DNA from 3 places in the Streptomyces sp. NPDC088762 genome. Region 2 is predicted to be linked to each of the others. Evidence: riboswitches for the same ligand, from Rfam matches in the RefSeq annotation. Region 2 holds a riboswitch; each other region holds the start of a gene.
What was found. A riboswitch is a leader RNA that binds a small molecule or an ion and turns the genes downstream of it on or off. The one in region 2 is predicted to bind cobalamin.
Positions count from the first base shown of each region.

Region 1: another riboswitch for cobalamin. It lies ahead of ACIP5M_RS19530 (ribonucleoside-diphosphate reductase subunit alpha); the one in region 2 lies ahead of metE (5-methyltetrahydropteroyltriglutamate--homocysteine S-methyltransferase).
Region 3: another riboswitch for cobalamin. It lies ahead of ACIP5M_RS18985 (energy-coupling factor ABC transporter permease); the one in region 2 lies ahead of metE (5-methyltetrahydropteroyltriglutamate--homocysteine S-methyltransferase).

Region 1 covers NZ_JBIVKT010000008.1:27,816-37,808, reverse strand. The annotation lists gene ACIP5M_RS19565 (HD-GYP domain-containing protein) at 1-757, shown strand, start outside; gene ACIP5M_RS19560 (tetratricopeptide repeat protein) at 862-1,851, shown strand; gene def (peptide deformylase) at 1,933-2,568, shown strand; gene ACIP5M_RS19550 (hypothetical protein) at 2,645-2,830, opposite strand; gene ACIP5M_RS19545 (helix-turn-helix domain-containing protein) at 2,981-3,952, opposite strand; gene ACIP5M_RS19540 (hypothetical protein) at 4,034-4,225, shown strand; gene ACIP5M_RS19535 (ribonucleotide-diphosphate reductase subunit beta) at 4,177-5,196, opposite strand; gene ACIP5M_RS19530 (ribonucleoside-diphosphate reductase subunit alpha) at 5,196-7,571, opposite strand; cobalamin riboswitch at 7,713-7,847, opposite strand; gene ACIP5M_RS19525 (GNAT family N-acetyltransferase) at 7,888-8,400, opposite strand; gene ACIP5M_RS19520 (Uma2 family endonuclease) at 8,479-9,063, shown strand; gene ACIP5M_RS19515 (YbdD/YjiX family protein) at 9,115-9,309, opposite strand; gene ACIP5M_RS19510 (carbon starvation CstA family protein) at 9,306-9,993, opposite strand, start outside.
Region 2 covers NZ_JBIVKT010000006.1:48,081-58,073, reverse strand. The annotation lists gene ACIP5M_RS16360 (metal ABC transporter ATP-binding protein) at 1-631, opposite strand, end outside; gene ACIP5M_RS16355 (heavy-metal-associated domain-containing protein) at 785-994, opposite strand; partial or broken gene ACIP5M_RS16350 (hypothetical protein) at 1,282-1,496, shown strand; gene ACIP5M_RS16345 (copper chaperone PCu(A)C) at 1,523-2,050, opposite strand; gene ACIP5M_RS16340 (heavy metal translocating P-type ATPase) at 2,047-4,353, opposite strand; gene ACIP5M_RS16335 (hypothetical protein) at 4,350-4,598, opposite strand; gene ACIP5M_RS16330 (5'-nucleotidase) at 4,750-5,694, opposite strand; cobalamin riboswitch at 5,973-6,201, shown strand; gene metE (5-methyltetrahydropteroyltriglutamate--homocysteine S-methyltransferase) at 6,370-8,694, shown strand; gene ACIP5M_RS16320 (CbtA family protein) at 8,766-9,605, opposite strand; gene ACIP5M_RS16315 (CbtB-domain containing protein) at 9,619-9,846, opposite strand.
Region 3 covers NZ_JBIVKT010000007.1:216,598-226,590, reverse strand. The annotation lists gene ACIP5M_RS18995 (hypothetical protein) at 14-538, shown strand; gene ACIP5M_RS18990 (flavodoxin family protein) at 552-1,265, opposite strand; cobalamin riboswitch at 1,526-1,721, shown strand; gene ACIP5M_RS18985 (energy-coupling factor ABC transporter permease) at 1,750-2,445, shown strand; gene ACIP5M_RS18980 (energy-coupling factor ABC transporter substrate-binding protein) at 2,445-2,786, shown strand; gene cbiQ (cobalt ECF transporter T component CbiQ) at 2,790-3,539, shown strand; gene ACIP5M_RS18970 (energy-coupling factor ABC transporter ATP-binding protein) at 3,536-4,357, shown strand; gene ACIP5M_RS18965 (PadR family transcriptional regulator) at 4,581-5,123, shown strand; gene ACIP5M_RS18960 (EF-hand domain-containing protein) at 5,191-5,403, opposite strand; gene ACIP5M_RS18955 (tRNA-dependent cyclodipeptide synthase) at 5,658-6,446, shown strand; gene ACIP5M_RS18950 (cytochrome P450) at 6,427-7,665, shown strand; gene ACIP5M_RS18945 (YncE family protein) at 7,749-8,936, opposite strand; gene ACIP5M_RS18940 (polysaccharide deacetylase family protein) at 8,933-9,730, opposite strand.

The DNA.
Region 1 (9,993 bases), on a different contig from region 2:
GGCCGGCGCCCGGACCGGCTGGCCGTACGGTCCGCTGCTGCGCGACGAGCTGCGCGCCCAGCTGGGCATCGGCTCGGCGATCTGCGCCACCGGGGTCGTGATGGCCCTCGGCGCGGCCGTCGCCGGGCTGTGGGCCCTGCCCGTCTTCTGCGTGCCCCTCCTGCTGACCCAGATGTCCTTCCACCGGATCACCGCCATCCGCACCACCTACCGCCAGACCATCACCTCGCTGGCCCGCGCCACCGAGATCGCCGGGTACACCCCGGCCGGGCACTCCCGCCGGGTGGCCGCCCTCAGCTGCGCCGTCGGGCGGGAGCTGGGCCTGTCGGAGCGGGAGCTCACGGTGCTGGAGTACGCCGCCCTGATGCACGACATCGGCCAGCTCTCCCTCGTCGACCCGGTCCCGGCCGGGGCCACCGCCGAGCTGCCCGCCGCCGAGGCGCGCCGGATCGCCGAGCTGGGCGGGGAGGTGGCCCGCCAGACCGGGGTGCCCGCCGAGGTCGCCGTGGTCGTGGAGCGGCAGGCGGACCCGTACCGGGAGCAGCCCGTCGCCGCCCGCATCGTGCGCGCGGTCAACGCGTACGAGGACCTCACCGGCCAGGCCGGCGGGAGCCGTCACCCGGGCGGCTCACTGGCCGCCCTGGAACGGCTGCGCCTGGGCACCGGGCACGACTACCAGCCGGAGGTCGTCGAGTGCTTGGCGAGGGTTCTGGCCAGGGGCGGCCGTGACAGAGTGGTGCCCGTCCCACCTGGGTAACCCATGGGTAATGAGCGGCCGTCCGAGTGGGCATGGTTGGATGCCAGTAAGAGGGACGTGGGAGTGTCCGGAAGGCTGCACCTTAGGACCGGCAGGCGGGAATCGTGAGGATCTTCGGGAAGGTACGGCATCGGCCCTCCGCCTCGTGGCGGCAGGCCACCGACCGCGCGTTCACGCTGATCGGCGACGGGCGGTACGAGGACGCGGGCGCGCTCCTGACCAGAGCCGCGGACCTGGAACCCTGGCTGTCCGAGTCCTGGTTCAACCTGGCGCTGCTGCACAAGTTCCGGCACGACTGGGAGCAGGCGCGGGCCGCCGGGCTGCGCGCGGTGGCGCTGCTGGACCGGGAGACCGGCGCACCGGACTGGTGGAACGTCGGCATCGCCGCGACCGCGCTGCAGGACTGGCCGCTGGCCCGCAGGGCCTGGCAGGCGTACGGGCTGAAGGTGCCGGGAGACCCGCACGGCGCGGGCGGCAACGGCGAGCCCGTGGGCATGGAGCTCGGCAGCGCGGCCGTACGGCTGTCGCCCGAGGGCGAGGCCGAGGTGGTCTGGGGCCGCCGGCTCGACCCGGCGCGGCTGGAGGTCCTGTCGATCCCGCTGCCCTCCTCGGGGCGGCGCTGGGGCGAGGTCGTCCTGCACGACGGGGTCCCGCACGGCGAGCGGATCACCGCGGCCGGACCCTCGTACCCGGTCTTCGACGAGATCGAGCTGTGGGCTCCCTCACCGGTGCCGACCTGGGTGGTGCTGCTGGAGGCGGCCACCGAGGCGGACCGCGACGCGCTGGAGCAGCTGGCCTCGGACGCGGGCTTCGCCGCCGAGGACTGGTCCTCGTCGGTGCGGCTGCTGTGCCGGACCTGCTCGGAGAGCGAGATGCCGAGCGACGAGGGCGACGGGGAGCACCTGGACCCGCACGATCACAGCGAGCCGGGCCACCCCGGACCGCTGGGGCACCGCACGGCCGGCTCGCTGTGGGTGCCGGAGCGGGAGTGCGGCCTCGCGGCGCCGGCCGGTCTGGTGCGCGGGCTGCTCGACGGATGGGTCGCGGACAGCCCGGACAGCCGGGAGTGGCGGGATCTCGAAGAAGTCTGCTGAACCGGGCCGTAGGCTGTACGGGCACATCGGTGGCCATTGGCGACCACCGGTGACCGGACTTACGGAAGGCGTACGGCGGACATGTCGCAGCAGGAGAACGAGGTTGTCGAGATCGTGAACGACGGGTACGTCGTGGACACGGAGGACTGCGCCGCGCGCGAGCTCGCCCACCGTGAGCGCGGTACCGCCCGCCCGATCACCGTCGTCGGCAACCCGGTCCTGCACCGCGAGTGCAAGGACGTCACCGAGTTCGGGGACGAGCTGGCGCAGCTGATCGACGACATGTTCGCCAGCCAGAAGGCCGCCGAGGGCGTGGGTCTGGCCGCGAACCAGATCGGCGTGGACGCCAAGGTCTTCGTCTACGACTGCCCGGACGACGACGGCGTGCGGCACACCGGTGTCGTGGTCAACCCGAAGCTCGTGGAGCTGCCGGCGGCCGCGCGGGTGCTGGACGACTCCAACGAGGGCTGCCTGTCGGTCCCGACGGCCTACGCCTCCCTGGCCCGCCCCGACTACGCGGAGGTCGAGGGCCAGGACGCCGAGGGCAACCCGATCAAGGTGCGCGGCACCGGCTACTTCGCGCGCTGCCTCCAGCACGAGACCGACCACCTGTACGGCTACCTGTACATCGACCGGCTCTCGAAGCGGGACCGCAAGGACGCCCTGCGCCAGATGGAAGAGGGCACCCCGCGCTACGAGACGGTCCCGAACGACTGATCTCGCCGGCCGCGGTACGCAGCGGAAGGGCCCGCTCCGGGATCGGAGCGGGCCCTTCCGCGTGGCGTCGCCCGGACTACTTGGGCGCGGTGCCCCAGCCGCTGTCGGCAGGCGTGGCGTCCCAGCCGATGGTGGCGGGCTTGGCGCCGAGGCCGGCGGGCGCCGAGCCCCAGCCGGAGTCCGCCGAGGCGGTGGCGGCCGTACCGCCGAGGAGCAGAACGGCGAACGCGGCGGCGGTGACGGTGCGGGAGATACGGGACATGCAGGGCCCCCCTGGGCTGTCGTGAAGGGTGTCCGGCCGGGCGCTGTGCGGGGCGGTCAGGCCAGGCGTCATCACGGTACGACATCGATCGACTACGGAGGGGCTTGGTTTGGGTCAACTGTTCTATGGTTCTCGGCCAGGTGGTGCAACTCAGGCCACGGCCCGTGGCCCGCGGAAGGTGCGCCTGAAGGCGTTCGGGGTGGTGCCGAGGGTGCGCAGGAAGTGGTGGCGCAGCGCCGCCGCGTTCCCGAAGCCGCTGCGGCCCGCGATCGCGTCGACCGTGTCGTCGGTGGACTCCAGCAGTTCCTGGGCCAGCATCACCCGCTGCCGCAGGACCCACTGGTAGGGGGTCGTCCCGGTCTCCTGGAGGAACCGGCGGGCGAAGGTCCGGGGCGACATGTGGGCCCGCTCGGCGAGCTGCTCGACGGTGATCTCCTCGTCCAGGTGCCGGGCCATCCACCCGATCACCTCGCCCACCGTGTCGCAGGCCGTGCGGGGGAGCGGGCGCTGGATGTACTGGGCCTGCCCGCCGTCCCGGTGCGGCGGTACGACCATCCGCCGCGCGATGGTGTTGGCCACCTCCGCGCCCTGCTCCTGCCGCACGACGTGCAGGCACGCGTCGATCCCCGAGGCGGTGCCGGCCGCGGTGATCACCTGGCCCTCGTCGACGTAGAGCACGTCCGGGTCGACCAGAGCCCCCGCGTAACGGCGCATCAGGGCGGGCGCGTGCATCCAGTGCGTGGTGCAGCGCCGGCCGTCGAGGAGCCCGGCCGCGCCCAGCATGAAGGCGCCGCTGCACACGCTCAGCACCCGCGCACCGCGCTCCACGGCCCGGTTCAGGGCGGCCAGCAGCGCCTCGGGGTAGTCGCGGGTGGGCGCCTCCCGGTCGGCGGGCAGGCAGATCAGATCCGCCGTCTCCAGCCGCTCGGGCCCGTGGGGGAGCGTGAGGCCGAAGAGGCCGTCGCCGACGGACAGCGGATTGTCCTCGACCGCGCAGACGGCGAAGTCGTACGTCGGAAGGCCCATCGCGCTGCGGTCGATCCCGAAGACCTCGCAGAAGATGCCCAGCTCGAAGGGGGCGACCCCATTGACCACGGCCACGGCGACGTTGTTGAGAGGCATGGCTCCAGTGTGGCAGTAATTCGCTCTTCCATGACAGTCCTGCCACTGTCTGATCTTCGTCGGTCCGGCGAGGGTGGAGTCATGCACACGTTCTTGAACTACCTCGTCGTCCTCGCCGTCGCCGCCCTCCTCCTCGGCCCCTCCCTGTACGGAGTGGCCCGTGAACGCAGGATCGACCGGCAACTGCGCGGAGCAGCTGCCGGCCGATCGAAGGCCCGAAGGGCTCAGAAGTCCTCGTCCAGGTCGACCGTGCCCTCGACCGCGACCTGGTAGGCCGACGGCCGGCGCTCGAAGAAGTTCGTCAGCTCCTGGACGCCCTGGAGCTCCATGAAGGAGAACGGGTTCTGCGAGCCGTAGACCGGCGGGAAGCCGAGGCGGACCAGGCGCTGGTCGGCGACGCACTCCAGGTACTCGCGCATCGACTCGGTGTTCATGCCCGGCAGGCCGTCACCGCACAGGTCGCGGCCGAACTGCAGCTCCGCCTCCACGGCCTCCTTCAGCATGTCGGTCACCTGCTGCCGCAGGGCGTCGTCGAAGAGCTCGGGCTCCTCCTTGCGGACCGTGTCCACGACCTCGAAGGCGAAGTTCATGTGCATGGTCTCGTCCCGGAACACCCAGTTGGTGCCGGTGGCCAGGCCGTGCAGCAGGCCGCGCGAGCGGAACCAGTACACGTAGGCGAAGGCACCGTAGAAGAACAGGCCCTCGATGCACGCCGCGAAGCAGATCAGGTTCAGCAGGAATCGGCGGCGGTCGGCCTGCGTCTCCAGCCGGTCGATCTTCTCGACCGAGTCCATCCACTTGAAGCAGAACTGCGCCTTCTCGCGGATGGACGGGATCTCCTCGACCGCGTCGAAGGCCGCCGCGCGGTCGTCCGGGTCGGGCAGGTAGGTGTCGAGCAGCGTCAGGTAGAACTGGACGTGCACGGCCTCCTCGAACAGCTGGCGCGACAGGTACAGGCGCGCCTCCGGGGAGTTGATGTGCTTGTAGAGCGTCAGCACCAGGTTGTTGGAGACGATCGAGTCGCCCGTCGCGAAGAACGCGACCAGGCGGCCGATCATGTGCTGCTCGGCCGGCGTCAGCTTGGCGAGGTCGGCGACGTCCGAGTGGAGGTCGACCTCCTCCACGGTCCAGGTGTTCTTGATCGCGTCCCGGTAGCGCTCGTAGAAGTCCGGGTAGCGCATGGGGCGGAGCGTGAGCTCGAAGCCCGGGTCCAGGAGGTTCTTGTCGGACTGGGTGGTGCTCATTACTGGCAGGCCTCGCAGGACTCGGGGTTCTCAAGGGAGCAGGCCAGCGCGTCGGCGTCGACGGCCTGCGGGAGCGCCACCGGGGTGGCGGCCTGTGCGGCGCGGGCGATCTTCGTCGCCGGGCGCGAGCGCAGGTAGTACGTGGTCTTCAGGCCCTGCTTCCAGGCGTACGCGTACATCGACGACAGCTTGCCGATGGTGGGCGTCTCCAGGAACAGGTTCAGCGACTGCGACTGGTCGAGGAACGGGGTGCGGGCCGCCGCCATGTCGATCAGACCGCGCTGCGGGATCTCCCACGCCGTGCGGTACAGCGCGCGGACCTCGGCCGGGATCCAGCCGAAGCCCTGGACCGAGCCGCTGGACTCGCGCAGCGCCTCGCGGGTCTGCGCGTCCCACACGCCGAGCTGCTTCAGCTCCTCCACCAGGTAGCCGTTGACCTGGAGGAACTCACCGCTCAGCGTCTCGCGCTTGAAGAGGTTGGAGACCTGCGGCTCGATGCACTCGTACACGCCCGCGATCGAGGCGATCGTCGCCGTCGGGGCGATGGCGAGGAGCAGCGAGTTGCGCATGCCGCTCTTCGCGACGCGGGCGCGCAGCGCCTCCCAGCGCTCGGGCCAGTTCAGCTCGACCTCGTAGTGGTCCGGGTGCAGGACACCGCGGGCGGTGCGGGTCTGCTCCCAGGCCGGCAGCGGGCCGCTGCGCTCGGCGAGGTCGCAGGAGGCCTCGTACGCGGCCAGCATGATGCGCTCGGAGAGCTTGGTGGACAGGGCCTTCGCCTCGGGGGAGTCGAAGGGCAGCTTCAGCTTGAAGAAGACGTCCTGGAGGCCCATGGCGCCCAGGCCCACCGGGCGCCAGCGGGCGTTGGAACGGCCCGCCTGCTCGGTCGGGTAGAAGTTGATGTCCACCACGCGGTCGAGGAAGGTGACGGCGGTGCGGACGGTCTCGTCGAGGCGCTCCCAGTCGATCTCGCCGTCCACGACGAAAGCGCCCAGGTTGACCGAACCGAGGTTGCAGACGGCCGTCTCGCCGTCGTTGGTGACCTCGATGATCTCGGTGCACAGGTTCGAGGAGTGCACGACCGTGCCCGGCTCGGCGGTCTGGTTCGCCGTGCGGTTGGAGGCGTCCTTGAAGGTCATCCAGCCCTGGCCGGTCTGCGCGAGGGTGCGCATCATCCGGCCGTACAGGTCGCGGGCGGGCATGGTCTTGCGGGCCAGGCCGTCCGCCTCGGCCTTGCGGTAGGCGGCGTCGAACGCGTCGCCCCACAGGTCCACCAGCTCGGGCACGTCGGCCGGGGAGAAGAGGGACCACTCGGCGTCGGCGTTCACGCGGCGCATGAACTCGTCCGGCACCCAGTGGGCGAGGTTCAGGTTGTGCGTACGGCGCTGGTCCTCACCGGTGTTGTCGCGGAGCTCCAGGAACTCCTCGATGTCCGCGTGCCAGGTCTCCAGGTAGACGGCGGCGGCGCCCTTGCGGCGGCCGCCCTGGTTCACGGCGGCGACGGAGGCGTCGAGGGTCTTCAGGAACGGGACGATGCCGTTGGAGTGGCCGTTGGTGCCGCGGATCAGCGAACCACGGGCGCGGATGCGGGAGTACGAGAGGCCGATGCCGCCCGCGTGCTTGGAGAGCCGGGCCACCTGGTGGTAGCGGTCGTAGATCGAGTCGAGCTCGTCCAGCGGGGAGTCCAGCAGGTAGCAGGAGGACATCTGCGGGTGCCGGGTGCCGGAGTTGAAGAGCGTGGGGGAGGACGGCAGGTAGTCGAGGCGGCTCATCAGCCGGTACAGCGAGGCCACTTCCTCGACGGCCCCGACGGACTCGTCCGCGGCGAGACCGCAGGCCACGCGCAGCATGAAGTACTGCGGGGTCTCGATGACCTGGCGGGTGATCGGGTGGCGCAGCAGGTAGCGGCTGTGCAGGGTGCGCAGGCCGAAGAAGCCGAAGCGGTCGTCGGCGCCCTCCGCGAGGGAGTGCTCCACCAGCGAGTCCAGGCGGCTCGCGTGGGCCCGTACGAACGCGGCCGTGCGGTCGGCGATGAGCCCCTCGCGGTGGCCGACCTCGACGGAGGCCGAGAAGGAGGTGGAGCCCTGGCCGGCGGCCTCGTCCCGCACGGCCAGCGTCAGCAGCCGGGCGGCGAGCCTGGAGTAGGCCGGGTCCTCGGAGATCAGACCGGCGGCGGCCTCCGTGGCCAGCCCGCGCAGCTCGGCCTCGTCGGCGGCGGAGCTGCGGCCGCGCAGCGCGGCGGCGGCGACCCGGCCGGGGTCGGTGTCGGGGAGGTCGGCCGTCAGCTCGGTGAGGGTACGCAGCAGCGTGGCCCCCGGGCCTTCGGTGGTGTCGCCAGAAGCGGACTCGGCGCGCGGTGCGGAAGGCGCGATGGTCACGGCGGGAGCTCTCCCTCGCTCGGCCCGGCCGTCGGCGGGCAGGGCGCGGGGAGGCGCATGCGGGCGTGCCGAAGGCGCGTACACCGCATGGCGTCCACCGGCCCAACCGCGAGGCCCGGACGTGTCGGCACCCGGTTCGGTCGAGCCGGGCGCGCTGTCGGCAGGTCTTCGGACTTGCGTGTGCACCCATGGGTGTACTTCATACCGTTGCGGGACAGTTCCGGATTCGCACCGGATTCCCCTGCGGCGACAGCAGCCATGAGCATACATGTGGGGGGCGGTTGACGCGCGACCCCCCACATGTTGTGTCGGCCCGCTACTGGTTCGGTACTCCCAGCTGCATCGCGTAGGTCAGCAACGGCACCGTGGGGACGGGCGACCAGTCCCGCTCGGGGGTCCGTGCGAAGCCCAGCCGTTCGTAGATCCGGTGCGCGGCGGGGCTCTGGGCCTGGGTGGAGAGCACCAGGCGGGTCACGCCCTCGATGGCCTGCGCCCGCTGGACGCAGGCCCGCACCAGGGCCTCGCCGACGCCCCGGCCGCGACCGGCACGTGCCACCGCAAGCATCCGGAATTCGGCCTCGCCGGGCCCGGCGATGTCGGCCATGCGGCTGCCGGGCGGGGCGAAGGTCACACCGCCCAGCAGTACGCCGTCCAGCGTGGCGACGAGCACCTCGGCGTCGGCGGCCCGGCCGGCGACGTCGCGCAGCGCCCGCTCGTAGGAGTCGTCCTCGTTGTGGTCCAGGAGCCCGTCGTCGAGGTAGGCCTGCGCGGTGATGTCGCCCAGCTCGGCGTAGTCGTCGGGTACGGCTGTTCTGATCACGATGTCCATGCGGCCGAGTGTGCCGGACGGGTGTCAGGGTCCGGCGCTACCGTCGGAGACAGCACCGTCGAAGAAGGTGAGCGAGGCATGACCGTGATGCCCTACCGGCCCCACATGTTGACCGAGGACTTCGAGGCCGTGGCGCGGATAGCGGCCCGCGAGCGGGAGGGGACGCGGCTTGAATTCATCGACGGGGTAATCAGGAGCAAGGCCATGCCGGACGGCGACCACCAGATGATCATCCAGTGGCTCACGCGGATCTGCATGCAGTACCGGCCGGAGCTCTGGTTGCACGGGGGGCAGGGGATCAAGGCCCAGGAGTACCGGGAAGGACGGGCCATTCCGGACGCGGTGCTGGCGCCTTCCAAGGCGTTCGCCGGCCAGGGAGACTGGGTGGACCCCGCCCCCATCCTCATGGCGGTCGAGGTGCCATCCTGGGACTCCGATACCCACCGGCGCGACCGCGTCGAGAAGCCCCGAGCCTACGCCGAGACCGGGATCCCGGTGTACCTGCTGATCGACCGGCACAAGTGCGAGGTCTCCGTCTACAGCGAACCGAACGGGCAGCGGTACCAACTGGTTCACACCGTGCCGTACGGCAAGGACGTCGAACTGCCCGACCTCGTCGGCATCACCCTCCAGACCGAAGTCCTCAAGGACTGGGTGCGCTGAACCCGAAGGCCCCGCCGCGTGCAGCGGCGGGGCCTTCGGTATGGATGGTGCTCAGCAGCAGCGGAAGCCCTCGCGGGGGTCCGCCTCGCGGGCGTCGGTGCGGGCCCGTTCGAACTCCCGGCGGCTCGGGACCTCCGCGTCCGGGTCGTGGGAACGGGCGTGGGCGACGTACCGGTCGTAGGCCGCCTCGCCCGAGAACTCCCGTACGTAGTACCGGGCCCGCGCCAGTGCGCCGCGCAGGCTCATGACGCCGCCGGTTCCTTGACCCGTCCACCGCCCGAGTCCAGGCCCGCCGCGGCGAGTTCCGCCTTCTCCTGCGCGGTCGGGATCAGCCCGGCCGGAGCGATGATCTTGGACTCGGTCCACGGGACCTCGGAGAGCTTCACGGACTCCGGGCTGCTGATGGCCTTGAGGCAGGTCCGGGCCGCGTCGGCCAGCACGATGACGATCAGGATGGCGAACAGCGCCGACAGCGCGCCGTCCACCGTGGCGTTGGTGACCACGGTGTGCATGTCGTCCATGTTCTTCGCGGGCGGCAGCACCTTGCCCGCGTCGATCCCGCCCTGGTACTTGTCGCGCTGCGCGAAGAAGCCGACCTTCACGTCCTCCGAGAAGATCTTCTGGTAGCTCGCCGTGAGCGTGACGGCCACGTCCCATGCCAGGGGAACACCCGTCACCCAGGCCCACTTCAGCCGGCCGGACTTGACGAGCAGGGTGGTGCAGACGGCCAGGGCCACCGCCGCGAGCAGCTGGTTCGCGATGCCGAACAGCGGGAAGAGCTGGTTGATGCCGCCCAGCGGGTCCTTGATGCCGACCCACAGGAAGTAGCCCCAGCCGCCGACGACGAGGGCGCTGGCCAGCCACACGCCAGGCTTCCAGCTGACGTTCTTGAACGACTTGTGCACGTTGCCGAGGGTGTCCTGGAGCATG
Region 2 (9,993 bases):
GGACCTCCCGCAGACGGCCCGCGGCCATCTCGAGCACCCGGTCGCACCGGTCCGCCAGGGCCCGGTCGTGGGTCACGACGACGAGCGTCACCGGCAGCGAGGTCAGGACATCGGCGGCCTCCGCCTGCCCGTCGAAATCGAGCGCGGCCGTCGGCTCGTCGGCCAGCAGCACCTCCGCGCCCGCGGCCACGCAGCCGATGGCCCGGGCCAGGTACATGCGCTGCAACTGGCCCCCGGACAGCGTGTGCAGCGGCCGCCCGGTCAGCCGGCCCACCCCGAGCCGGTCGGCTGCCTCGGAGGCGTCGTCCGGCGCGGCGCTGCTGGCCAGCAACTCCCCGCCGAGCAGCGGGAAACGGCCGGCGGCGGGCTTCTGGGGGATCCAGGCACAGGCCCGGCGCCGCCAGGCCCATTCCGCCGACGTGCGCGTGTCCCGGCCGCCGACCAGGATCGAGCCCGCCACCTGGCGGTGGAGGCCGAGAACCGCGCGCAGCAGGGTGGTCTTGCCCGAACCGTTGGTTCCGGTCAGCGCGACCCGCTCGCCCGCTGCGATCTCCAGATCCACGTCGGCGACGGCCTCCACCCGGCCGTGCCGGCAGGCGACTCCCCGCATCCGTACATCGAGCCCGCCCATCACACATCCTTCGATCGTTCGCTGCTGTGTGGAGGCAGGCTGTGCCGACCTCCACACAGCGGTAGTCGGACGGTGCATGCGAGGAGTTCCCGGGCTCCGGATCTTTTCGCACGGGCATTGAAGCGGCGCGGTATGCGCAGGCCGTACGGCCGGTCAGCGGTCCGCTGCGACGGTGTAGCCCGCCTCGGAAATGGCCTCGCGGATCAGGTGGTCGTCGAGGGAGACACCACTGACGGTGACGGCCTGCCCGGCGAGGTCGACGACGACGCCGTCGACCCCGGGCACCTGGGTGACCTCATCGGTGATGTGGTTGACGCAGTTGCCGCAGGTCATGCCGGTGACGTGGTAGCGCTGCTCATCCATGCTTCTCTCCTTCGTCGGGTTGTTGAGGGGCGGAGGCCGGGCGGGCCCTACCGGTGCAGGCTCCTGGACCACCGGCCTCTCTCAGGTAGTCGTAGCGATGTGCCATCTGGTTTCCGTCTTTTCCCGGCGGCTGGGCGCAGCGGGAGCACGGCGGTCGTCGGCCGTGCTCCGATCCGGTGCGAGGCTGGCGCTTGCCCGCCTCGTCGAACGGGAATTCCCCTCACGTCCGGGGTGCGGGTGGCGGGATGCCGTTGCGCGGTCGGACGCGACTACGGAAGGCACCTGAGATGACCGATACCAATTCCCTGGAACCGTGGCGACGTTCTGTGGCAAGTGTGACTGCGGTTGCCCGCAGTTGTTCGTCGACGAATCCGCCCCGGTGGAGCGCCGGGTCGTGATCACCGACGACTTCGGGCAGCGGGTGGAGATGAGCGCCGACCAGTTCGGCTCCCTCGTGGAGGACGCCAAGGCGGGCAAGCTCGACTCCGTCGCGGCGGCCTGACGCGCCGGAGGTCCGGCCCGGACCGTTCAGCTGCCGGGCCGGACCAACAGTGCCACCGCCTCGACGGGGCCGCTGTGCCGGAAGTGGAGCACGAACGGGACGGCGTCGCCCGGCTGCCAACCCGCACGTGCCCGCACCATCACGTCGAGATCGAAAGGAGACATGACGAGCGTGCCCCCGGCCGGCAGGCGGACCGGGCCGGTCATGCCCATCGAGTGGGCTCCTGGGGCGGCTGTGTTGTGCCTGCTCAGCATCGCCTGCTCCACGGCCGGCGAGGTCACGGAGAGGAGTTCGTCGTCCGCCCCGCCCGTGTTGGAGATCCCGAAGAACGCCGCAGTGTCCTTCCTGTCCGCGTAGGGAGCGAAGACCCGCGCGTCGGTCACCTCGATCCGCGGCGGGCTCCCGGCAGCCCCTGACGAAACCCAGGCGGTCAGTCCGCACAGGGCAGCCAGACAGGCGATCACCGGAACGGCCGCGGCCAGGTAGGCCTCGCGCAGCCGGGTGCGGACCGGGAGCCGGTGGGCCGCGTCGTCCGGTCGGTCGGCGGAAGTCATCGGACGGAGCCCCCTCGGGCGCGACGCGGGCGGGACGATCCGCCCCGATCCGGGCTCCAGCCCCTGAGACGAAGGCTGTTGCCCACGACCAGCACCGAGCTGGCCGACATCGCGGCGGCGGCGATCATCGGGCTCAGCCAGCCCACGGCCGCCAGCGGCACGGTGACCAGGTTGTACCCGAAGGCCCACACCAGGTTCGCCCGGATCGTCGCCAGGGCCCGCCGGGCCAGGCGGACCGCGTCGGGCATCGCTTCGATGCCACCGCGTACCAACGTCACGTCGGCCGCGCCGATGGCGACGTCCGTACCACTGCCCATGGCGATGCCCAGATCCGCGCCCGCGAGTGCGGCGGCATCGTTCACCCCGTCACCGATGACGGCGACCCGTCGGCCCTCCGCCTTCAAGTGCGCGACGAGTTCGGCCTTGCCTTGCGGGGTGCAACCGGCGTGCAGCCTTGTGATGCCCAGTTCCGCCGCGATCGCCCGGGCAGGCGCCTCACGGTCTCCCGTGGCGAGGATCGGCTCCACTCCGAGCCGGCGCATCCGCTCGACGGCCCGGTAGCTTCCCGGCCGCAGGACGTCCCCGAGCGCGAGGAGCGCGCGAGCGGTGCCGTCGACCCGTACGACGACCGGGGTGAGCGCCGCGGATTCCGCGGCGACCAGCGCTTTCGCCAGTACCTCCGGCAGCTCGCCCGCGGGGGCGCCGACCTCGACCACGTGCCCCTCCACCCGGCCGGTCACGCCCGCACCGGGCGTGGCCCGGAAGTCCTCGACCGGTGGCAGCACTTCGTCCGGCCGTGCGTGCCGTGCGTGGGCGGCCAGGGCGCGGCCGACAGGGTGCTCGGAGCCCTGCTCGACCGCCCCGGCCAGCCGGAGCACCGCATCGGCGTCGAAACCGTCCGGTGCCACCGTCAGCCGTGCGACGCTCATGATCCCCGTGGTGAGCGTGCCCGTCTTGTCCAGCACGATCGTGTCGATGCGGCGCAGGGACTCCAGTGCCCGCGGTCCACGCACCAGAATGCCGAGTTGGGCGCCGCGGCCGGTGGCGGCCAGCAGTGCGGTGGGTGTGGCGAGGCCCAGTGCGCAAGGACAGGCGACGACCAAGACGGCTACCGCCGCCGTGATCGCGGGCTGTGCGTCGGCTCCGGCTCCCAGCCAGAAGCCGAGTACGGTGACGGCTACCGTCAGGATGACGGGGACGAAGACCCCGGCCACCGCGTCGGCCAGCCGCTGGGCCGCCGCCTTGCCCGCTTGGGCGTCGGTGACCATACGGGTGATGCGGGCGAGCTGGGTGTCCGCCCCGACGGCGGTCGCCCGGACGACGAGCAGCCCTCCCGCGTTCACCGCCGCGCCCGTCACCCCCTGACCCGGCCCGACTTCGACGGGATCGCTCTCGCCCGTCACGAGCGAAAGGTCCACGGCGGAACTCCCCGAGACCACCACACCGTCCGTGGCGACGCGCTCGCCCGGACGGACGATGAACTCCTGCCCCACGTTCAGCCGGTCGACAGGGATGCGCCGCTCCCGCCCGTTCTCCCGGACCGCAACATCCTTGACGGCCAAGGCGGACAGCGACCGCAGGGCCTCCCCGGTGCCGTGCCGGGCCCGCTCCTCCAGGAAACGCCCCGCCAGCACGAACAGCGGCACGCCCACGGCCGCCTCCAGATAGACGTGCGCGACACCACCGGTGGCCGACGGCCACACGGTGAAGGGCATCCGCACGTCCGGAACTCCCGAACCACCCAGGAACAGCGCGTACACCGACCAGGCGAATGACGCGGCGACCCCGAGGGAGACCAGGGTGTCCATCGTGGTCGCCGAGTGTCGAAGGCCCCGTACGGCACGCTCGTGGAACGGCCAGGCGCTCCAGACGACGACGGGAGCGGCGAGCACGAAGCAGAGCCACTGCCAGTTGCGGAACTGGAGGGCCGGGACCATGGACAGGACGAGCACGGGGACGGAGAGCAGTGCGGTGATCAGCAGCCGCTCATTCGCGCGGCGCCCGTCCCGCTCGGCCGGCGTCGCCTTCGCGTCCTGCTCGGGGGAGGCGGGCGGCGGATCGGGTAGGGCGGCGGTGTAACCAGCCCTCTCCACGGCCGCCACCAGGTCGCCCACCGTGACCTCGGCCGGGTGGCGTACGCGGGCCTGGCCCGTCGCCAGATTGACCGTGGCGGTTACACCGGGGATCCGGCCGAGGCGCTTCTCCACACGGTTCACGCAGGCCGCGCAGGTCATGCCGCTGACGATCAGGTCAGTGCCGACCCGGTCCGTGCCGGTCATGGCGACCGTCTGACCCGCGGTCATCGCGGCCCTCCCGAGTGCGCGCCGCCCGAACCACCGTGGCCGTGGCCGCCGGAACTCCCGTTCTCCACGGGCACGGTCTCGTCGGCGTGCATGCCGGGCGCGACCGGACCGGCCAGCGAGCCGACCCCGTAGGAGACGGCGAACACCAGGACGAGCAGGGCGAGGAACCCCGACAGGGCTGGTGGCGGAGCCCAGCGCCTCCGGGAGGGGCGCGATTCACCGGGAGTCTGCTGCTGTCGGGCCATCGTCGCTCCTGAACGGGCCCCTGGCAGGTGCCCCTCGCCTGTGTCCGTTCCGTGCTCGGGGCACGGTGACCTGCCCGTGCGGGTGCTTGGGCAGGCGCTTCCTGGCAGGTAGTCGTCGCCACCCGGGCGGGAGTTCCCGACGTAGCTGGTCTCATCCAGGCGTGCGAGGAGGTGCGTTGACGACTCCGAACGGTACGTGGACGCTCGGGGTGGCCGGCGCCGTGCCGTTCAGGTGCGAGACCTGGTCGTCGAAGAAGATGTGCGGATCGAGGGCGCGCATCACGGCGGCTTTGTCGATGCCGCCGAGGAAGAACGCCTCGTTGACGCGAAGTCCCCACTGCTTGAGACTCCGCACGGCACGTTCATGCGCGGGGGCGTCCCGGGCGGTGACCAAGGACACCCGGAGGCGGGGTTGATAGGCGGGATCCTTGCGGCGCTCTTCCTCTTCGCGGCGCTGGATGCGGTTGATGCCTGAAAGGAAGTCCTTCAAGGGGCCGGGGTCGTGCGGGGTGGTCGCGTTGAGGACTTCGTGTGCGCGGAACTCGTCGATGCCGGCGCTTTGGTAGATCCGCTCGGAGGAGTCGCCGGCCAGTACGCCGTCGAAGTCGAAGGCGATGCGGAGCTCTTGGTCGGCGTCGTCATCGACCCGTTCTGTCTTGAGTACATGGCCCGCCGGCATTCCGTCGGCCACTGCTGCGCGCACGTCCGAACCGTTGGCCGACAGGAACAGGGACATGTTCAGAGCGGGCATGAAGCGGTGTGTCGACCGACCCTGCCGGAACACGGCCCGGCTGATGTGCAGGCCGTGCGCCGCGATGGAACGCATGACGCGGAGCCCGGTGTCCGGGTCGTTGCGCGACAGGATGATGACTTCGACCAGCGGATCGAGGGGCTCTGCGAGGTCGTTCAGCGACAGCAGGCGCCGGACGAAGGGGAAGGCCACGCCCTTGTCCAGGACGTCGTCCACGTGGGCCTCTTGGTAGGCGCGATACGCGTCCTCACCTTGCTCCCGGAACACCGCGTCGCAGTCGGTGAGGTCGAACAGGGCGCTGGAGGCGATCCCTATGACGAGGCGGTCGGACAGGTCGTACTTCATCTCGCCCCCTGCTGGCACACGTGCAACATTGAGAGCATTATCGCCTTTTCGAATATGCCGAAAACATGTTCGGCTACTTCGTGGGGGTGTGAGTGAACGCCGCGCAAGAGGGCGGTCGTCGGCGCCGGACGCGGCGCGGTGGGAAGAGGATCTGCCAGGCATGACCGACCGGTCGGGCCTGCTGGAGCCGCTCGGCAGTCAGCTGTGCTCCCGCGGGCCTGTCTCGTGTGAGTGTCCGAATGATGGACGACGGTCGTCGCGTAGCGGGCGCTCGGCCTACTCTGGCCGGTGCAGCTGGTTCGCCCCGTCCGCCAGGCGGGATGCGTCGTAAGAGGGAACCCGGTGGGAATCCGGGACTGCCCCGCAGCGGTGAGCGAGAACGACCGCCGTCATACGCACTGGGACCGGACAACGGTCCTGGGAAGCGACGGCCAGTAGGTGCCCGCCGGGAAACCCCGGTAGGCGTGCCCGCGAGTCCGAAGACCTGCCCGTTGCCCGCACCCGGACGGTTCCGTGTGCGGATATCCCGGTGACCTCGTGGGCGGGTCGGCGTACACAGCGAGCGGCACGTGCGGGCATTCGTCCCGTGGTGGGGGCCGCCCGTTCTGTCGTTCCCTTCGCGTCCGCGTCCCGTCGCCGGGATGTTCCTGGAGACATCTCGCGAAGGAGAGATCCGTGACAGCCAAGCCCGCAGCCGCGGCAGTACGAGCCACCGTGTACGGCTACCCCCGCCAGGGGCAGAACCGCGAACTGAAGAAGGCCGTCGAGGGCTACTGGAAGGGCCGCGTCACCGCCGACGCCCTCCGGGCTACCGCCGCCGAACTGCGCCGTTCGAACTGGCAGCAACTCGCCGAGGCCGGCATCCACGAAGTACCGACCGGTGACTTCTCGTACTACGACCACGTCCTGGACACCAGCGTCATGGTCGGCGCTGTCCCCGCCCGCCACCGGGAGGCGGTCGACGCGGACGCGCTCGACGGCTACTTCGCCATGGCGCGAGGCACGCAGGACATGGCCCCGCTGGAGATGACCAAGTGGTTCGACACCAACTACCACTACCTGGTGCCCGAACTCGGTCCCGACACCGTGTTCACCGCGAACCCCGCCAAGCAGGTCGCCGAACTCGAGGAAGCGGTCGCGCTCGGGCACACGGCCCGCCCTGTCCTGGTCGGCCCGATCACCTACCTCCTGCTGGCCAAGCCCGCTCCGGGCGTGGACGCGGACTTCGAGCCGCTGACGCTGCTGGACCGGCTGCTCCCGGTTTACGCCGAGGTGCTCGCCGCACTGCGGGCGGCCGGAGCGGAATGGGTGCAGCTGGACGAGCCCGCCCTGGTGCAGGACCGCACCCCGGCCGAGCTGAACGCCGCGGCCCGCGCCTACCGCGACCTCGGCGCCCTCACCGACCGACCCAAGCTCCTGGTCGCCTCCTACTTCGGCCGCCTCGGCGAGGCCCTCCAGATCCTCGCCGCCTCGCCCGTCGAGGGCCTCGCGCTCGACTTCACCGACACCGGCGCGGCCAACCTCGCCGACCTCGCCGCCGTCGGCGGCCTGCCCGGCAAGCGCCTGGTGGCAGGCGTGGTCAACGGCCGCAACATCTGGATCAACGACTACCAGAAGTCCCTGACCACCCTCGGCACTCTCCTCGGCCTTGCCGACCGGGTGGACGTCGCGGCGTCCTGCTCCCTCCTGCACGTTCCCCTGGACGCCTCGGCCGAGCGCGACATCGACCCGCAGATCCGGCGCTGGCTGTCCTTCGCCCGCCAGAAGACCACCGAGGTCGCCACGCTCGCCCGCGGCCTGGCCCAGGGGACCGGCGCCATCACGGCGGAACTCGCCGCTAACCGCGCCGACCTCGCTTCCCGTGCGAGCTCAGCCCTCACCCACGACCCCGCCGTCCGGGCCCGGACCGCGGCGATCACCGATGCCGACGGACGGCGCTCCCAGCCCTCCGCGGAGCGGGCCGTCGCCCAGCGGGCCCGCCTGGGGCTGCCGCTGCTCCCCACGACCACCATCGGGTCGTTTCCGCAGACTGACGAGCTCCGCGTGGCCCGCGCGGACCTGAGGGCCGGACGGATCGACACCGCCGGCTACGAGGCGCGCATCAAGGGCGAGATCGAGGAAGTGGTCTCCTTCCAGGAGAAGACCGGCCTCGACGTCCTGGTGCACGGTGAGCCCGAACGCAACGACATGGTGCAGTACTTCGCCGAGCAGCTCACCGGCTACCTCGCCACGCAACACGGCTGGGTCCAGTCCTACGGCACCCGCTACGTCCGCCCGCCGGTGCTGGCAGGGGACATCTCCCGCCCCGAGCCGATGACTGTGCGCTGGACCTCGTACGCGCAGTCCCTGACCGTGAAGCCGGTCAAGGGCATGCTCACCGGCCCGGTCACTATGCTCGCCTGGTCCTTCGTACGAGACGACCAGCCGCTCGGCGAGACCGCCAGGCAGGTGGCGCTCGCGCTGCGGGACGAGGTGAACGACCTGGAGGCGGCCGGGACGGCGGTGATCCAGGTGGACGAGCCCGCACTGCGCGAGACCCTGCCGCTGCGCGCCGCCGACCACGCGGACTACCTGGCCTGGGCCACCGAGTCCTTCCGGCTGACCACCAGCGGGGTCGGGCCGAATACCCAGATCCACACACACATGTGCTACGCGGAGTTCGGCGACATCGTGCAGGCCATCGACGACCTCGACGCCGACGTCATCAGCCTGGAAGCCGCGCGCTCACACATGCAGGTCGCCCGCGAACTCGCCGCCCACGGCTATCCCCGCGAGGCCGGCCCCGGCGTGTGGGACATCCACTCACCGCGCGTCCCGAGCGCTGAGGAGGTCGCCGGTCTGCTGCGTACCGGTCTGGAGGCCATCCCGGCCGAGCGGCTGTGGGTCAACCCCGACTGCGGACTGAAGACCCGCGGCTGGACCGAGACCCGTGCCTCCCTGGAGAACCTGGTCTCCGCCGCCCGTGAGGTCCGAGCCGGTCTCGTGGGCGAAAACGCCTGACGGATACGGCCCGGGGCCGGACACGACGTCGTGTCCGGCCCCGGGCCGTCGAGCGCCAGTGTGGATCTGGCTCAGCCGAGAGCCGACGCCGTGCGGGGCGCGGGCGCTTCCGCACCGACGGTGTCGGTGCGGGTGGCCAGCAGTCGCTGGGCGAGGACGCCGAAGACGATGGCGAACACGGTCCACAGCACGACCTGGACGGCGATGGACGCGACCCGGAATTCCCACAGCAGGGCGGCGGGGAACTCGGGCTTGACCGCGTCGGTGTTGTCCGGGAGGACGAGGAAGGCCAGGCTGGCGGCGACGACGAAGCCGGCGCCTGCGGTCAGGGTGGCGTTCCAGTTGCCCAGGCGGGGCGCCAGGCGCCGGCCCAGGATGATCGCGCCGACGCCGAGCAGGACGCTGAGCAGGATCATCAGGAAGAACAGCGTGGTGCGCTGGCCGATGGTGTCCGGGTTGCCGACCGCCGGCGGGGTGGCCGGGTACTTCAGGAACGGCACCAGGTAGACCAGTGCGAACGCGCCGCCGGCGGTGAGGGCGGCCGTCGCCCGCGGGCTGAAGCGGCCGACGCGGTTGAGGGCGAAGGAGAACGCGAGGGAGGCGATGCCGCCCAGCGCGACCCCGTAGACCAACACGCCGGTGGCGAGACCGACGGTGGACTGCACGGGCCGGCTGACGAGTTCTTCCTCTTCCTCGGCAGCGGCCGAGGCGTCGCCGCCACCGTGACCGCCGTGACCGGCGTGACCGGCCGCGGGGGCGGCTTCCTTGGCGGCCGCGGCCTCTTCGACGGCGATGGAGCCGCGCACGGGCGGCTCACCGACCACGTAGGCGACGGCGAAGGCGAACAGTCCGGCGATCAGGCCCGCGAGCATGCCGCGGACCAGCAGACCTCTGACAGTGGAGGCGTACATGTGCGTGAGCCTCTCAGTGGCAGGGGAAGCCGAGCAGGTGGCGGCCGTCGTGCACCCACTCGTGCACGCCCTCGCCGGAGAACACGGCGGTGGCTCCCTGCTCCGCTCCGACGAAGTACAGGGCCACGAGCATCAGCAGGCCGACGAACAGCGCCCAGGGCAGCACGGCCTTGACGGGCAGCGGAGCCGACGGCGAGAGGGCGGGGGTGGGTATGGCAGCGGAAGCGACGGCCTCGGCCATGGTGGAACCTCCTCGGGGAACAACGCGTCCCATGTGGTGGTGCGGGACGACGGTCCTCGGGTCTGACTCGCCGCGCCGCCACCCCGGGAGGGTGCCGTCGCAGCACACAGTGGCGCGACCATGCCGGATTCACACCGGGCTTCCGTC
Region 3 (9,993 bases), on a different contig from region 2:
TCGAGGGGACGTCATGAACCACCCACGCCGCCGGCAGGTCACCGCCCTGGCCACGGGCGTTCTGCTCACCGCCGGGATCGCGCTCGCCGCTCCGGCCGCCACGGCCGGCGCCACCGACAGCCGCGCCCGCACCACCCGGACCCCGCTCGTCGTCAATGCCCGCTGGGGCGGACACTGCACGTACGACCGGATCGTCATCGACCTGCGGGGACACGTTCCCCCGGTCACCGTCACCCCCGTCTCCCGGCTCGTCTACGACGGGTCCGGCAAGCCCGTCCCGCTCGCCGGGGCGTTCTTCCTGCAGATCCGCCTGCATCCCGCCGCCGCTCACGATGACGACGGCAGGAGCGTCTACCGCGGGCCGAAGCTCATCACGATCGATCTGCCCCGGCTCAAGGGTCTCGCCCTCACCGGCGACTTCGAGGGGTACGTCACCTTCGGCGCCGCCTTCGGGTCCAAGCCGGCCTTCAGCACCCACAAGCTGCACCACCCGGAGCGGTTCGTCCTGGACGTCGCGCACCGGAACGTCTGCTGCTGAGGGGCCGGACGGCTCAGCGGTGCTCGGGGTTGGGGAAGTCGAAACGGCAGCCGGCGTCCCACAGCGAGCGCTGGTTGCCGTGGGCCGGGATCCCGCCCGACCGCTTGAGGAGGGCGGCCAGGTGCATGAGGTTCCATGACATGAAGGTGGTGTTCCGGTTGGTGAAGTCGTTCTCGGGGCCGCCCGAGCCCGGGTCGAGGTAGGAGGGCCCGGGTCCGGCCTCGCCGATCCAGCCGGCGTCGGCCTGCGGCGGGATCGCGTAGCCGAGGTGCTGGAGGCTGTAGAGGACGTTCATGGCGCAGTGCTTGACGCCGTCCTCGTTGCCGGTGATCAGGGCGCCGCCGACGCGCCCGTAGTAGGCGTACTGGCCCTGCTCGTTCAGGAGCGAGGAGCAGGCGTAAAGCCGCTCGATGACCTGCTTCATCACGGAGCTGTTGTCGCCGAGCCAGATCGGGCCGCACAGCACGAGGATGTCGGCGTCCATGACCTGGCTGTAGAGGACGGGCCACTGGTCGCTCTCCCAGCCGTGCTCGGTCATGTCCGGCCAGACGCCCGTCGCGATGTCGTGGTCGACGGCGCGGATGAGCGAGGTCCGGACGCCGGCCGACTCCATGACCGCGCGGCTCCTGTCGATCAGCCCCTCGGTGTTGCTGGGCTCCGGCGAGCGCTTGAGCGTGCAGTTCACGTAGAGGGCGGTCAGGTCCGGGTACGAGTAGTCGGCAGCCACGCCCCCAGCCTGTGCGCGGCGGGGCCGCGCCGCCACCGGGCCGCGCCCGTACGGGTGCGCGTCTGCGGGCGCGCCCGTACGGAACAGCGCGGCGGTGCGCGACAGCCGGTTCCGGGCAGTCACGGACAGGGGGAACTCCCGCTCCGGAGGGGGCCGTTGGTGCCGAAGGCGGCACGGTGATTCCGCGGAGTGACCATTAAGTGGAATCCGGCCACCGTTCGGCGCGTTTGGGGCGGGTTGTTACCGGTCCGCGCGGCCGACTAGGGTCATCGGGCCTTGGTGTTCGGGAAACCGGTGGGAAACCGGTGCGGCCCTCGCCACTGTGATCGGGAAGTCCGGCTCCATTCTTGCGGGAAGCCACTGGGCCCGCGCGGGAGACCGCACGGCCCCGGGAAGGCGGAGTCCGGGCATCAAGACCCGTGAGCCAGGAGACCGGCCAGGGCGCGTCGTCCATCCACGAGGTGCTGGAGAGGTCTCCCCACTCATGCATATAGCCGAGGGCTTCCTGCCCCCCTTGCACGCGGTCGCCTGGGGCGCCGCGTCCGCTCCGTTCGTCGTCCACGGCGTGCGCGCCCTCACCCGCGAGGTGAAGGCCAATCCGGAGAGCACGCTGCTGCTCGGAGCGTCCGGGGCGTTCACTTTCGTACTGTCCGCGCTGAAGATCCCTTCCGTGACGGGCAGCTGTTCCCACCCCACCGGCACGGGGCTGGGGGCGATCCTCTTCCGGCCGCCGATCATGGCCGTCCTCGGCACCATCACCCTGCTCTTCCAGGCGCTGCTGCTGGCACACGGCGGGCTCACCACCCTGGGCGCCAACGTCTTCTCGATGGCGATCGCCGGCCCCTGGGCGGGCTACGGGATCTACCGGCTGCTGCGCAAGGCCGGTGTGCCGCTGCTGGTCACCGTGTTCTTCGGCGCCTTCTTCGCCGACCTGGTCACCTACTGCGTCACCTCCGTCCAGCTGGCGCTGGCCTTCCCCGACGCGGCCACCGGATTCACCGGCTCGCTCCTGAAGTTCGGCGAGATCTTCGCGCTCACCCAGATCCCGCTCGCGGTCAGCGAAGGCCTGCTGACCGTGCTCGTGATGCGGCTGCTGATGCAGTCGAGCAAGTCGGACCTGGTCCGGCTGGGCGTCGCCAAGCTCACCCCGGGTACGTCGAAGCAGGAGGCGACGGTCTGATGTCCAGGAACGCAAAGATCAACACCCTGCTGCTGCTCCTCGTCGCGGCGCTGGCCGTGCTCCCGCTCGCGCTGGGGCTGGGCGAGGGCAAGGAGGAGCCCTTCACCGGCGCCGACGGGCAGGCCGAATCGGCCATCACCGAGCTGAAGCCGGACTACGAGCCGTGGTTCTCGCCGCTGTACGAACCCCCCTCCGCGGAGATCGAGTCGGCGCTGTTCGCCCTCCAGGCGGCCCTGGGCGCGGGCGTGCTCGCGTACTACTTCGGCGTCCGCAGGGGCCGCCGCCAGGGCGCGGCGGCGGCAGCAGCGGCCGCCGCGGCGCCGTCCCCCGCGGAGTCGTAGGCGGTGCTGCCGATCGACGCGGCCGCCCACAGCAGCCGCTGGCGCCGCCGCCACCCGCTGGAGAAGGCCCTGCTGGGGATCGGGCTGACCGTCACCGCGGTGTGCCTGCCTCCGTGGCCGGGCGGGCCGCTGGTCGCCGCCGCCACCCTGGCCGTGCTCCTCGGGCCCGCCGGGGTGGCCGGGCGGCAGCTGTGGCGGGCCTTCCGGATCCCGCTCGGCTTCTGCTTCACCGGGGCGCTGCCGCTGCTGTTCGCGGTGGGCGGGCCCGACGGGTTCGTCGCACTGGCCCCCGACGGGCCCCGGCAGGCCGCGGAGCTGCTGCTGCGCACCTCGGCGGCCTCGCTGGGCGTGCTGCTGTTCGCCTTCACCACCCCCGTCTCGGACGTGCTGCCGCGGCTGGTCCGGGCGGGGGTGCCGGCCCCGGTGGTGGACGTGGCCCTGGTCATGTACCGGATCGGCTTCCTGCTGCTCGACTCCCTCGCCCGCGTACGCCAGGCGCAGGCGGCCCGCCTGGGCACCACCGGGCGGGCCGCGGCGTGGCGTTCGCTGGCCGGGCTCGCCGCGACCTCCTTCGTACGGGCCTTCGACCGCGCGGCCCGGCTCCAGACGGGCCTGGCCGGGCGCGGCTACGACGGCACGCTGCGGGTGCTCGTACCGGACGCGGCACTGTCCTGGCGGTTCCTGGCCACGTCCGGCGCGCTGCTGGCGGCCCTGGTGGCCGTGACCCTCGTACTGAAGGAGCTGTACCTGTGAGGCCGTTGGTGGAATTGGTGGGCGCGGGCTACGCGTACGAGGACGGGCCCGCCGTGCTGTCCGGGGTGGACTTCGGGATCGCCGAGGGCCGGGCGCTGGTCCTGCTGGGCCGCAACGGCAGCGGCAAGACCACGCTGATGCGGCTTCTGAGCGGGGGGCTGCGGCCGGGCTCGGGCGCGCTGCGCCTGGACGGGGAGGTGGTGGCCCACGACCGGGCCGGCCTGACCCGGCTGCGGACGGCGGTGCAGCTGGTGGTCCAGGACCCGGACGACCAGCTGTTCGCGGCCTCGGTGGAACAGGACGTGTCCTTCGGCCCCATGAACCTCGGCCTGCCGGTGGCGGAGGTCCGCGAGCGCGTGGAATCGGCCTTGTCGGCGCTGGACATTACGGCGCTGCGGGACCGGCCGACGCACCTGCTCTCCTACGGGCAGCGCAAGCGGGCGGCGATCGCGGGGGCGGTGGCGATGGCTCCGCGGGTGCTGATCCTGGACGAGCCGACGGCCGGGCTGGACCCCGACGGGCAGGAACGGCTGCTGGACGTGCTGGCCGGGCTGCGGTCGGCCGGGACCACGGTGGTGATGGCCACCCACGACGTGGAGCTGGCGGTCCGCTGGGCCGACGACGCGGCGGTCCTGACCCCGTCGGGCATCCGGACCGGGCCGGCTGGGTCCCTCCTCGCGGACCCCGAACTCCTGTCCTCGGCGGGCCTGCGCCAGGCGTGGGCCCCGGCGGTCACGTCCTTCCTCCGCACCCACGGCTTCCTCACCGCGAACGCCCCGGGCCCCCGAACCCCGGACTCCCTGACCACCTGGCGGTAACCGACCCCCGGGCCCCGGGCCCCGATGCGCGGAGCGCAATTCCAGCCCCGCCGGCGTTTGAGGCGCGGGGGTTCGGGGGCGGAGCCCCCGCCCGGGTCCGGGGCGGAGCCCCGGGGCGGGGGCCGGGGGCGGAGCCCCCGGTTTCGGGAAGGGGCGGGGTGGGGAAGCCCCCGCGCAGCGGCAGGCGGCAGGCGGCAGGGCCCCGCAAACCTAGGATGGCGGCATGTCCCTGCCGCACGCCATCCTCACCGCCCTGCTCGAGAAGCCCTCGTCCGGGCTGGAGCTGACCCGGCGGTTCGACAAGTCCATCGGATACTTCTGGTCCGCGACGCACCAGCAGATCTACCGCGAGCTCGGCCGCCTCGAAGACTCCGGCCTGATCCGCGCGCTCCCGACCGACGCCCCCGTCCGCGGGCAGAAGAAGGAGTACGAGGTCCTGCCCGCCGGCAGCGCGGAGCTGGCCCGGTGGGTCGGCGAGAGCCAGGACCCCAAGCCCATGCGCGACCCGCTGCTGCTGCGCATCCGGGCGGCCGGCGTCGTCGGGCCGCACGGCCTCGGGCCCGAACTGCGCCGCCACTTGGAGCTGCACCGGCGCCAGCTGGCCCAGTACGAGGCCATCGAGGAGAAGGACTTCCCGGCGGAACGGGACGCCGTCGAGGACCGGCTGCGGCGGCTCGTCCTGCACGGCGGGATCGCCCTGGAGACGTTCTGGCTGCACTGGCTGGAGGAGGCCCTCTCCGAAGTCGAGGACATGGAGGGCGCCTAGGCCGGTGTCCACCGCGCCGCGCCCCCGCCCCGGCAGGCCGTGGGGAGGGGGCGCGGCGGCGCGGGCGTTACTTGTTCAGGGAGGCCCAGAACTCGTCGAAGCTCAGCAGCTTGTCGCCGTTGGTGTCCTTGGCGGCGATCACGGCCTCCGCGACCGGGCCGGTGACCATCAGGTCGCCCATGGCGGCCATGGCCTCGCGGTACTCGTCGGCGGTGACGAAGCCGTCGCCGTCCTTGTCGAACCGCTCGAAGGTCGTCTTCGCGCTGTCGATGTCCGCCACTGGGTCCACCCCTTCTTGGTGCTTGTTGACCGGCTCAGGGTAGCGGCCTTCCCGGGCCACCCCCGCCTCGGGTCCCGTTCGAGCGGCAGACAGAAATTCAAATCACCTTTTCCGTCATGCGGAAGCGATAATTCCAGCCAACAAATCCAGCCCCCACTTGTCACGCTCCGGGAGCACGGCATAACGTACCGACATTGCCGCCACACCAGGAGCGCAGGGCTCCCAGGGACAAGCGGCAACAAGGGCGATCACAGGTGACGATCACAGCTGATACATCATTCGAAGTTCTGCCCTTCACCCGCACTTGCCGCCATATCTGGGAAGACGGCGACCATGTGCTCATCGGAGTGAGTCCTGGAAACAGTTACTTCAGCTCCGAGCGCATCACCAGTCTCGCCCAGTGGGCCACGACCCGCTTCGCGCAGGTCGACTTCGTCTACGCGGACCTCCACGTGGACCGGATGTTCGCCGCTTTCGGCTACACCCGGGAGCACGCGGAGAAGCGTGCGACGAAGGAGATCAAGGCGGTCCGGCGTCGCATACTCAAGGGTGTGGATGAATCAGGACCACCACAGGCCGAGATCCGGGTGAGGGCACTTTCGGAGTTCCAATCGAACCCCGTTTACCAACTACTGCACCGGCGCGTTCTGCATTTCCTGGAGACCGACGACGAATTCCGCAAGGGCTGCGAGAAGATGGCCTTGCACTTTGTCGGCTCCAAGTTGCCGGAAGGTGAATCCATCACAGACGAACAGTTGCAGGTCTGTTTCGATTACATGGCGGCCGAGCTGCCGTTCTTCGTGGACACCCCGAGCATTCTGGACGTGCCGTCGTCGGTGGCGGCCTACCACGTGAAGATGCCGCTGACAGATGTCCTCTACGCGCGCGGCGGGGGTCTGCGCGCGACCCGCAACCAGGCGTACGCCGTCGTCCGGCCCGAGGCCGCCGAGCGGCCCGCCGGCGGCGAGGGCTCCGGGAAGAACACGAACACCGTGAACCACGCACCAACCGAAGGGATCGTCGATGAGCGTCGAGCAGCTTGAGGGCCGGGGGCAACAGGAGCAGCCGCTCCTCGACTTCCCGCTCTCGCGGCGCGGTGACGTGCTTCCGGAGGAGTGCACGTGGCTCCGCGAGAAGGCTCCGGTGGCCAGGGTCCGGACCCTCACCGGTGACCAGGCGTGGCTGGTGAGCAGTTACACGCTGGCCAAGCAGGTGCTGGAGGACGAGCGGTTCAGCCTGAAGGACACGGCGAACGCCGGCGTTCCGCGCCAGTACGCGCTGACGATCCCGCCCGAGGTCGTCAACAACATGGGCAACATCAACAGCGCGGGCCTGCGCAACGCCGTGATGAAGGCGCTCAACCCGCGCCAGAAGGGGCTCCAGGACTGGCTGCGCGCCAAGGCCGGCGAGCTCGTCGACCAGCTGATCGCCGAGGGCGGTCCGGCCGACCTCCGGGCCGGCTTCGCCGACCCCTTCTCGGCGGCCCTGCACTGTCAGGTGCTCGGCGTCCCCTTCGAGGACTGGCGCCGGCTGATGTCGGGGCTGGACGTCGCGTTCATGACGGCGCGCGAGCCGTTCGCCGACTCGGCACTCAACTGGTACAAGGACGTGGGCTACTTCGTCGAGCAGCTGAACGTCCAGCTCGCACTGCCCGCCGAGGAGCGTACGGGGCTCCTCGGCAGGTTCGCCGAGCTGAAGGAGGCGGACCCGGAGTCGGCGCACCTGACCGACGACATGTTCGCGACGGTCGCCGTCTCGCTCTTCGGGGCGGGTGCGGTCTCCACCTCCGCGTTCCTGGTCCTCGCGGTCCTGGCGCTGCTCCAGCGGCCCGAGCTCATCGGCTACCTGCGCGAGCACCCCGAGCGCATGGGGAAGGCGGTCGACGAGCTGTTGCGCTGGAACCTGTCCGTCGGCGACGGCCTGCCGCGCATCGCGCTGGCGGACATCCAGGTCGGTGACGTGCTGGTGAAGGAGGGCGAGCTGGTGCTCGTGCTCCTGGAGGGCGCCAACTTCGACCCGGAGGCCTTCGAGAACCCGGAGGAGCTCGACCTGGAGCGGGAGAGCTCCCACGCCCACCTCGCCTTCGGAGCGGGCCGGCACTTCTGCCCGGCCTCCGCCCTGGGCCGCGCCCACGCCGAGATCGCGCTGGAGGTGCTGGTGGAGCGGCTGGCCGGGCTCCGCCTCGCCGTGCCGGCGGAGAACCTGGTGTGGCGTACGGGCTTCATCAAGCGACTGCCGGAACGGCTTCCGGTCGCCTGGTGATACGGCGGCGGTGCCACGGGGGCTGTGCGGGCTCCCGTGTCACCGCCGCTCTCGTGCCCGGCGCCCGTCCTCGGCGCCCGTGCTCAGCGGAAGATGCCGGTGTGGCCCAGCGAGTAGCGGCCCGGCTGCGGGTAGACGGCGAGTCCGTGCGGTCCGCCGCCCACCGGGATCCGGGCGAGCTGCTCGCCGGTGACGGTGTCGATCGCGTAGACCTCGGAGTTGTAGCGGCCCGAGAGCCACAGCACCTTGCCGTCGGCGGAGACGCCACCCATGTCGGGGCTGCCACCGTCGGGCAGCTCCCACTTCTTGGTGAGCTTGTTCTTCGGGAAGTCGAAGACGGAGATGGTGCCCTCGCCGCGGTTGGAGACGTACATCTCCTTGGAGTCACGGCTCACGTACAGGCCGTGGCAGCCCTTGCCGGTGGGCAGCAGCTTGGGGGTCTCGAACTTGTCCCCGCTCAGCACCCACATGCCGTGCGCCATCATGTCCGCGACGTAGAAGGTCTTTCCGTCCGGGGAGACCTTGACGTCCTGCGGCATCGCGCCCTCGAACGGCAGTTTCTGCTGGCCGATGACCTCCATCTTCTCCGTGTCGACCTTGAGGAGTTCACCGGAGAACTCACAACTCACGATGAAGTAGCGGCCGTCGGCGGAGAAGTCCGCGTGATTGACGCCATAACAGGTCACTGGGACGGTTTTCACGCGGTCCATCGTGTGCGGATCGCGGAAGACCAGCTCTTTGTCCATCGAGGCCATGACGACCGCGTACTTGCCGTTCGGCGTGAAGTACAGGTTGTACGGGTCGTGCACCTCGACCGGCTTTCCGGCTTCGCCGGTGGCCGGGTTGATCGGGGTGAGCGTGTGGCCGCGGTTGTTGTTGACCCACAGGGTCTTGAGGTCCCAGGACGGCACCACGTGCTGGGGCTGGACGCCGACCGGGATCGTGTCGATGACCTGGTAGGTGGCCGGGTCGATGACGGACACCGTGTTGGAGTTGGTGTTGGGCACGTAGACGCGCGAGGGGAAGTCCTTGACCACCGGGGAGAGCTTGTTCGGGCGGTCCGCCGCGTAGACGTCGTGGGGGTCGAGCAGCGGGGGCATGCCCGCCAGGCCGGGCGGGACGGCCGGAACGGCCTTGGCGGGCCTGGCCGGACCCTTGGTTCCGAGCGCCTCGGCGGGTCCCTTGTCGGCCGATCCGCAGCCGGCCAGGGCGGCGAGGACCAGACCGGCCAGCAGCACGGTGGCCTTCCGGGGAAGGCGGGTGGTCTTCATGGCGTCAGCAGCTCCGTGGTGGTCACCGCGCGCAGGTTGCGGCGCGCGAGTTCTTCGAGGAGGGGCGGCATCGCGTCGACCGTGTCCGCGTAGCCGAAATGCAGGCTCACCACCGATCCGCGCTGGATCGTCCCGGTGACGGTGCGGATGACGGCCGCGGCGCCGGGCGAGGTGAAGTCGAGGGAGTCCACGTCGTACGAGAGGACGTGCGGGTAGCCCGCCCGCTGCGCCAGTTTCCGGACGAGCGGGGTCGCGTACTGGGTCTGCGAGGGCCGGAACCAGGTGCCGATCGAGCCGGTGAGCCGCTTGAGCCGCTGCGCGCAGCCGGTGATCTCGGCGTACGCCTGTGCCTCGGGCATGGTGTTGATCGCGAGGTGGCGGTGGGTGTGGTTGCCGAGCTCGTGGCCGCCGTCGAGGATCCGGCGGGCCATCTCGGGGTGGGCGTCGAGCCAGCTGCCGATGGCCAGTACGGTCACCCGCGCGCCCGCTCTTTCGGCCTCGGCCAGCACCGCCCGGGCGATGGCGGGTTCCCCGTTGCCGTGGAAGGTGAGGGCGACCCGGGGTCGGTCGCGCGGGCCGTGGCCGATCTCCACGGGCTGGCCGGCGAACCGGCGCGGGGCGGCCGGGGCCGCCTGCGCCGGGCGGGCCGGCTTGGCCGGCCCCGGGGGCGGGGCGGTGGGCGCGGTGGCGGGGCGGCCCGATCCGCACGCGGCGGTGAGACCGGCCGTGGCGGCGCCGGCCACGGCGAGACCGGCCGCGCGCAGGGCCGCGCGGCGGCCTGGATGTGAGAGCACCTGCCCATTTAAGGGCCGATAGGCCCGGAAGGTAATGATTGACCCAATTCAGGACGTCCGTCGATCAGGTCCGGCAGAGCGTGCGTCCGCTATCTGATCAACGATTTACGCTGAGCGGTCGATATTTATTCATGGATTACGAGGTGAGTGGCTCACCTCACCTAGGATTTAGCGAGAAACTCTTACTATTTGCCCACTTATGTCCGAGTCGGGACTTTTGGCGTTTGAGCCCTCGTCTGCCATAGTCGGAACCACGGCTTCCC